2 regions of the Microbulbifer sp. Q7 genome follow, and region 1 is predicted to be linked to the other one. Evidence: predicted binding sites of a transcription regulator. Region 1 holds the regulator's gene; the other holds the start of a gene.

What was found. Region 1 encodes PhoB, which activates phosphate uptake and scavenging genes when phosphate is short. Its sites were predicted from a motif close to TGTCATAAANNTGTAACA; they were not measured.
Positions count from the first base shown of each region.
Region 2: the regulator PhoB is predicted to act here: its motif matches at 1,551-1,568, upstream of AU182_RS09630 (porin).

Region 1 covers NZ_LROY01000001.1:549,161-553,333, forward strand. The annotation lists gene yaaA (peroxide stress protein YaaA) at 1-235, shown strand, start outside; gene AU182_RS02130 (hypothetical protein) at 366-725, shown strand; gene phoR (phosphate regulon sensor histidine kinase PhoR) at 749-2,062, opposite strand; gene phoB (phosphate regulon transcriptional regulator PhoB) at 2,203-2,907, opposite strand; gene ubiA (4-hydroxybenzoate octaprenyltransferase) at 3,041-3,922, opposite strand; gene AU182_RS02150 (chorismate lyase) at 3,942-4,173, opposite strand, start outside.
Region 2 covers NZ_LROY01000002.1:954,386-958,558, reverse strand. The annotation lists gene AU182_RS09635 (DNA internalization-related competence protein ComEC/Rec2) at 1-1,416, opposite strand, end outside; gene AU182_RS09630 (porin) at 1,647-2,579, shown strand; gene AU182_RS09625 (pitrilysin family protein) at 2,772-4,173, shown strand, end outside.

The DNA.
Region 1 (4,173 bases):
AAACCTGCAAGCCGACATCATCACGCCGCACTTCAAGGACTGGAAAAACGGCCAGTACAAGATGATCAGCTTCTTTGCCAAAAAAGCCCGCGGCATGATGAGCCGCTGGGCCATCGACAACCGGGTGAAGAAGTCCGAGCAGCTGAAAGACTTTGACGTCGCCGGTTATTATTTCAGCGAGGAGCACTCCAAAGGCAACGACTGGGTGTTCCTGCGCGACGAACAGCCGGCGTGAGCAGCGCATCCGTACTCTGGAGTGGCTGCACCGACTGGCCGAGAGCCAGGCCGGCATAGAAAACAAATCCCTGCCCGCCAACAACCCGCTGCTGGTGTGGCAACGCTAATCAGGAAAACAGGAGCGCATTATGCCCCCATGGTTTGAAACCGCCCTCGCCATAGGCGCCGCCATCGCCGCGGTCTTTTTCTTTGGCAAGTACCGCGAGACGGCGGCGGCACTGCACGAGTCCGAGCGCATGAAGCACAAACTTTCCAAGGACCTGGATCGCTACCGCGATGTACCGCAGCTGCGGGCGCTGCGCGACGGTTTGATTGGCGAGCGCACGCTGCCCGTCGACGATGAGGGCTACGAGCATGTGCTGATTCGCAACAGTGCCCGCAAACCGGTGCACATCAAGCTGAAGAAACAGGCGGAACCCGTAGCCGACAGCGGCAGCGTGCAGTTCCAGGCCGGTGGTGAAGCGCGCACCCTGCAGGAGCTGGATTGATTCGGAGCTGAATCAATCCGGGCTCAGGCGGAGCTGGGCAGGGCCAGCTTTTGTGTGGGGAAATTGAGGGTAAAGGTACTGCCGCGCCCGGGGACACTGCTCACGCTCATATTGGCGCTGTGGCGCAGTAACACGTGCTTGACGATGGCCAGGCCGAGGCCGGTGCCACCACTTTCCCGCGAGCGGCCGGCGTCCACCCGGTAAAAGCGCTCCGTCAGGCGTGGAATATGTACCGGGTCGATACCGATACCGGAATCCTTGACCGAATAGTGGCCGCCGGCGGCGTCGACTCGCCAGTGCAGCTCGATGGGGCCGCCGTCGGGGCTGTACTTCACGGCGTTGAACGCCAGGTTGGCGAAGGCGCTGTGTAGCTCGCCCGCATCCCCGGTGATCGTGCAATCCTCCGCACAGTGCACCGAAACCTGGTGGCGCCCGCCACTGAGGGAGCGCGTTTCTTCGCCCACCTGCTCCATCAGTGAGCGCACGGAAATTTTGTCTCGCCCCCGGCCGCGCTCCGACGTCTCCAGTCGGGCCAGCAGCAACAGGTCGTTGACCAGGCTGGTCATGCGCACCGTCTGCTCACTCATCTGTCCCAGTGGCCGTTCCCAGTTGCGCGGGGCCTGCCCGCTGGCCTGCAGGGTTTCCAGATAGCCGGCAATCACGGTGAGCGGGGTGCGCAATTCGTGGGATACGTTCGCCACAAAATCCCGCCGCATCTGCTCCAGATTATGCAATCGGGTGACATCCCGCACGATCACCAGCGCCTCATCCTGGCCGAAGCGGGTTACTTCCACTTGCAGCGTGCGCGATTCATCACCGGGTGCCGGCAGCGTGATCGGGTGTTGGGTCTTGTTGTTCTGCTCCAGCATGCGCTGGTACATATGCTCGACAAAGCGCGGGTCGCGGACAAAGTTGATCAGAGGCTGGCCTGCGTCATCCGGCTGCAGGCGCAACATCTCCTCCGCGGCCGGGTTCCACCAGGCCAGATTGCCTTCATCTTCCAGCGCGACAATACCCTCGCGCAGGGCACTGGTACTGTCCTGCACCCGGCGCAGCATGGAATGCAGCTTCTGTTTTTCCTTGCGGTGCCGGCGCTGCAGCCGGTAGAAATCGTCGGAGATATCGCCCCACACGCCAAAGTTCGTCGGCGCCGGGCCGCGGCGGCCATTGGCCAGCCAGCGGTCAAAGCGCTTTTGCTGGTACAGCAGCCAGAAGAGGTACAGGGTGAGGCCGGCACAGAGCGCCAGCCACCAGTGGTTGGTGACAAAACCAAGAATGGTGGTGCCGAGGGCGATGACGATAAAACGCGAGAACTCGCCAATACTGCGATCGAGCATGATGGTTTGGCCATCTTGTGGTTGAGCGAAACCGATTGCGGGAAATATACCGGATTCGAAGCGCTGGCCGAACCCCTTCTGCCGGTGCTTTGTCGCTGTGGGCGCTCACCCCGGCCCGCAGCGGTATGCGGACCCGGAGGCTATGCCCGTTCTGCGGTCTGCACGGAGAAGCGATAGCCGGTGCCGCGCACGGTCTGGATGTAGCGCTCGTGGCCATCCACGGTCAACGCCTTGCGCAGGCGGCGGATGTGTACGTCCACGGTGCGCTCCTCAACGTAAACGTTGCCGCCCCAGACATGATCCAGCAGCTGGGCGCGGGTATAGGCGCGCTCCTGGTGCGACAGGAAAAACGTGAGCAGACGAAATTCCGTGGGGCCCATTTCTACCGGGCTGCCGTTGATGGTTACCCGGTGGCAGACAGGGTCCAGCACCAGACCGCCCGCGGTCAGAGGCTCTTCCGGGGTGCTCGGTCCGGCCCGGCGCAGTACCGCCTTGAGGCGAGCCACCAGCTCGCGCGGGGAAAACGGCTTGGTGATGTAGTCGTCGGCACCGGTTTCCAGCGCCTTGATTTTGTTGTCCTCTTCGCCCTTTGCCGTGAGCATGATGATGGGCAAAGAGGCGGTCAGCTCGTCGCGCTTTAGGCGGCGCGCCAGCTCCACACCGGACACGTCCGGCAGCATCCAGTCCAGCAGGATCAGGTCGGGCTTCTCGTCAATCACCAGCGCGTGTGCGGTCTGGGCATTTTCCGCCTCAAGGCAGCGGTAATCGGCCATCTCCAGGGCCACGCGTAACATGTCCCGTACCGGGGCCTCGTCATCGACAATGAGAATGGTTTTGCTATGCATCTGCCTGTCTTACCCTAACTGATGTGCGTACCGATTGACGGATACCTTCCTAGACTGGCCATTTAACGTCACTTTAATGACAAATATATGACACGCAGCCAGTGGTCACGACTCTGCAGGGGCTTCCCCTGGGTCAGTTGGCAAGAAAATGGAAAAATATCCCGCAAAAAACCGCCGCACCCACCCAATTGTTGTTCAGGAAGGCCTTAAAGCAGTTTTCCCGTTGCCGGTCTCGCACCAGCCATTGTTGGTAGCCGAACAGCGCCGCGGCGGCAGTGACCCCTGCGTAAAACAGGCCCCCCAGTTCGGCGCGGCTGCCGAGCATCAGTAGCGCCAGGATCACCATGCCCTGCAGGCTGGCGGTCATCACACGGTCCATGTCGCCAAACAGGATGGCGGTGGATTTGACGCCGATCTTGAGGTCATCGTCGCGATCCACCATGGCGTAGAAGGTATCGTAGGCCACGGTCCACAGCAGATTGGCGGTGAAGATCAGCCAGGCCACCGCTGGCACCTCGTTGGTGACGGCGGCAAACGCCATCGGAATGCCCATGCTGAAGGCCGCCCCCAGCACCACCTGTGGCAGATGCGTGTAGCGCTTGGCGAAGGGATAGCAAAACGCCAGTGCCAGCGCGGGCAGCGAGAGCAGAATGGTGAGCTTGTTGGTGGTGAGCACCAGCAGGAAGGCGAGCAGCATCAACCCGGCAAACAGGCGCAGGGCGCCTTTCGGGGTCGCCGCGCCGGTGGCAAGGGGACGCTGCTGGGTGCGTTTCACGTGGCCGTCGATGTTGCGGTCGGCAAAATCGTTGATGGCGCAGCCGGCGGCACGGGTCAGGACGACACCGAGGGTAAATACCGCAAACAGGTGCAGCCCGGGCCAGCCACCGGCGGCGATCCACAGCGCCCACCAGGTGGGCCACAGCAACAGTAACGAGCCGATGGGCCGGTCGAGCCGGGCGAGCTGCCAGTACGGAAGTGCGGCGGGCCAGCGTTGCTGGATCTGTTGACTGATCATGGTTTCTCTCTGTGTCGACTCAGGCCAGGGGCGGATTGCCCGGCTGGAAGCTGCTGAGAAAGGTCTCGGCAACCAGCAGCGGCTTGCCCTGCAGCCAGAAGGTGGAGCGCCTGCCCCAGGCCTGCTTGTCCATGGTATCCAGCTCGGCCCTCTGGCAGCGCGGGTTGCGCGCGAGGCGGTTGAGGACGATGGGACCGCGGCGGATGTCCGGCTGGCTGAACAGTAATTCGCCGAGGGGGCGATTGTCGAGG
Region 2 (4,173 bases), on a different contig from region 1:
CAGGCCACTCAGGCTGATGCCATGGAAGATCAGTACGGATGGCACCAGCAAGGCGAGGAAAATGGCCCACTGGCTGTGCACCCCATTAACCATCCAGGTGCGCAGCCAGGTGCGCAGCGCTTGCAATCGTGTTCCCGCACCTCTCGTCCGAGCGCCCGCTGGACTCGCGCTGGTACTCGCCGATTCGCTGACCGGCCCCAAGTTCAAACGCCCTTGGAAACGTAACAGCAGCGCCGCAACGGCGATAAACGACAGCCAGAACCCGGCATTCAATACCGCCAGTGGCTGCCACAACAGAACGCCGCATACCGCCAGGGCAAGCGTCAGTTGCCCATCGATCCTCCGTCGGAAAAGCAGTGTAACCATGGCCACTGCCGTCATCAGCAGCGCCCGCTGGGCAGACAACGGGGCTCCGCTAATCAGTGTGTAGCCGAGAGCCCCCGAGAGCCCGGCAAACCCGGCGATGGTCAACGGGCTGCACCATCGTCCACCAGTAAAGGCACCGAAAAGTCGCCCGAAGAACCAGCCGAGCAAGAAGAAAGCTCCAGCCACCATACCCACATGGAGTCCGGAAATCGCCAGCAAGTGGGCCGTGCCGGTACGCTGCAACAAGGCTTGCGTCCGGGTGTCGATGTCACTGCGGTCGCCGAGCAGCAGTGCGCGGATAAGCGGCGCCTCGGTGTATCCCGAGCCCTGTGCGGCCGGTTGCGATAGTTGGCGACGCAGGCTATCGCGCAGCGCACCCACCCCGGATCCCGGAGCGATATGAATGGGTGATTGGTCCCGATCGCGCACGTAGCCAGTGGCAAACAGCCCCTGCTCCAGTAACCACGCCTCGTAATCAAAGGTATGCGGATTAACGCTGCCCCGTGGCTCCTTCAACCGCACACGCATTTGCCAGCGGCTGCCGCTGGTAAGGCGCGCGGCATCGGCCGGCGCTACCCGATACCAGCCCAGTTGCAACGTGCGGTTGTGCAAACGCGGGTCGTCTGCATGGACGATCCGCGCCCGGAAACGCGCATCCTGATATCCGCTGGCCCCCGCAACCGGCGGTCCGAACCGGGAGGCGGCAGGCGTAGCCCTGACCAGGGAAGTCAACTCAACGCGCACGTCGTGATCGGTACCGTGCAGATCCGGAGGCAACCGCTGGTCCAGCGCCCGGTGGTTCGACTGCAGGCCCCAGCAGCTACCCAGTAAAAAAGGCAATAACATTCGGACCGCACGTGTTCGCCATCCGCCGCAATGGTCCCTTCCGCGGGTAGTCAGGGCGAGCAGGCCAATGGCGGCCAGCGCCAGTAAACCGCCGCCCGCCAAGTCCGCGGTGCCCGGCAACCGGGGCCAGAAAGCCACCTGCCCGATACCCACGGCGCAGGCCCAGAGTGCCGCGGAAACACCTGTGCGAACACCCGGATTCATCCCTGTCACTGTCGACTGTCCATGTCGATCAACCCCCCTTTCCCTGTGGATTTTTGCTGATTCAACCACGCCAAACAGCCATTACTGACTATTTTTCGACCCTTTCGTCACAAAAGATTCAAATCTTTTTCATCTTTCACATCTTTGTAACATTCGTACAGCAAACTGCGCCGCATCTGAAGAACACACAACGTCAATTCTTTTTTCAACCCTTGGTTACGAGAGCAATCATGAAAAAAACCGCGATTTCCCTGGCTATGGCTGCAGCACTTCCGACCTTCGCCCAAGCCGAAGTCTTCGATTATTACGGCAAGGCCAACGTGTCTTTCCAGTCTGAAGACGAGGGTAACGGTACCGTTACTGACGTATCCAGCAACGCATCCCGCCTGGGTGTGAAAGGTGAGCTGCCTCTGGAGAGCGGTATCAAAGGCATCTACAAAATGGAATTCCAGGTCAACATGGACGGTGAAGGCGACACCTTCAGCCAGCGTAACATCTACGCCGGCCTCGAAGGCGGCTTCGGCCAGATCATCGGCGGCAAATTCGACTCCCCGCTGAAAGTCGCACAGAAGAAAGTGGACCTGTTCAACGACCTGGAAGGCGATATCAAGAGCATGGTGTCCAAGAGCGACAACCGTCCTTCCAATGCCATGCAGTACACCACCCCGTCGTTCGGTGGTTTCAAGGTCGCTGCAGCCTACATCAGCAACAAAGAAGCCGAGCTGCTGGATGACGAAGGCAACGTAATCGACACCCGTGACAACGGCACATCCATCTCCTTCGCCTACGACAACAACGGCGTGTACCTGGCCTACGCCTACGATCAGGACGTTGAAGGTAACGACTGGAGTGTTAACCGCGTAGTTGCACAGTACAACTTCGGCAACCTGCAGGTTGGCGGTCTGTACGAAGAGCAGGAAAAAGCCGACAACAGCACACAAGACGGCTGGGTTACTTCCGTAGCCTACAAAATCGACAGCTGGACCGCCAAGGCACAGTATGGCCAGTCCGACATCGTGAAAACCGACGGCGAAACCTTCAGCCTGGGCCTGGATTACAAACTGTCCAGCGCCACCAAGGTGTTCGGTTTCTACACCGACGAAACCGCGGCTGACGATTACGAGCGCAGCTACTTCGGCGTAGGTACCGAGCTCAAGTTCTGATTCAGACTCGACTCAGGCAACCCACAAAAAGGGCGCACTAAACAGTGCGCCCTTTTTCTATTTTCGGGGGTGACTGCATTCCCGAAGGGCCTCGTTTTCCGGTGTGACTGCGTGTAATCAAAGCGGCGCCGTGTTGCGCGTTGAGCTGTGGTAGCATCAGGGCGTTTTCACAGCACATGGAGTCACCTAATAATGGATCGAACAAAATTCGCCCTCATTTTCGCCGCTGCGCTACTGGTAGCCTGCGGCAAGGACGTGGGCACCACCCAGTCCTCCACGGAACCATCCGCTTCGGCATCCGCCGAGACACTTCCTGCAGGTGTCACCCTGGTTGAAACCTTCGACGGCGATGGCGCCGAGATCGCCATTCCCTACAGCAAGTACAAGCTTGCCAACGGCCTGACCGTCGTCCTGCACGAAGACAAATCCGACCCTCTGGTACATGTAGATGTCACCTACCACGTGGGTTCCAACCGTGAAGATCCGGGTCGCTCCGGCTTCGCCCACTTCTTCGAACACATGATGTTCCAGGGGTCGGTGAACGTGGCCGACGAGGAACACTTCCGCCTCATTCAGGAAGCCGGCGGCACCCTGAACGGTACCACCAATACCGACCGTACCAACTACTACGAAACCGTGCCCGCCAACCAGCTCGAAACCGTGCTGTGGCTCGAGGCCGACCGCATGGGCGTGTTCCTGGATGCGGTGACGGAAGAGAAATTCGAAGTACAGCGGGAAACCGTAAAGAATGAACGCGGCCAGCGCGTGGACAACCGCCCCTACGGGCGCGCCCTTGAAACCATGTACGCGGCCACCTACCCCGATGGACACCCCTACTCGTGGCCGGTTATTGGCTGGATGGAAGATCTCAACCGCGCAGACCTCAACGACCTGAAGCGGTTCTTCCTGCGCTGGTACGGCCCCAACAATGCAGTACTGACCATCGGCGGTGACGTCGACAAGGCGAAAACCCTGGAATGGGTGGCCAAGTATTTCGGTCCAATCCCCGCAGGCCCCGAGGTAGAAAACCTGCCCAAGCAACCGGCCACGCTGGATAAAGATCGCTATGTCACACTGGAAGACAACATTCATCTGCCCGCGCTGGCGATGATGATTCCGACGGTGTATGGCAACCACGCGGATGAGCCCGCGCTGGATGCCGCCGCTGAAATTCTCGGCCAGGGCCAGGACTCCATGCTGTACCAGCGACTGGTGCAGACCGGCCGCGCGGTGCAGGCCTCGGTGAATCATTCCTGTAAAGAACTCGCCTGCGAAATGTGGTTCATCGTCATCCAAAACCCGGCCTCCGGTGAAAGCCTGGCGGAGATGGAACAGGCTGTGCGCGATACACTGCTGGAATTCGCCAAGCGTGGCGTGAAGGAAGATGACCTGCTGAAATTCAAAGCGGGCTACGAATCCAACCGCGTATTTGGCCTGCAGTCTGTTGCCGGCAAGGTATCCACCCTGGCGGCCTTCGAAACCTTCACTGGCAGCCCCAAAGGTATCGACGATGAGATCAATGCGTATCTCGCGGTAGAAACGGACGATGTGACCCGCGTATTCGACCAGTACATCGCATCCAAACCCGCCGTCC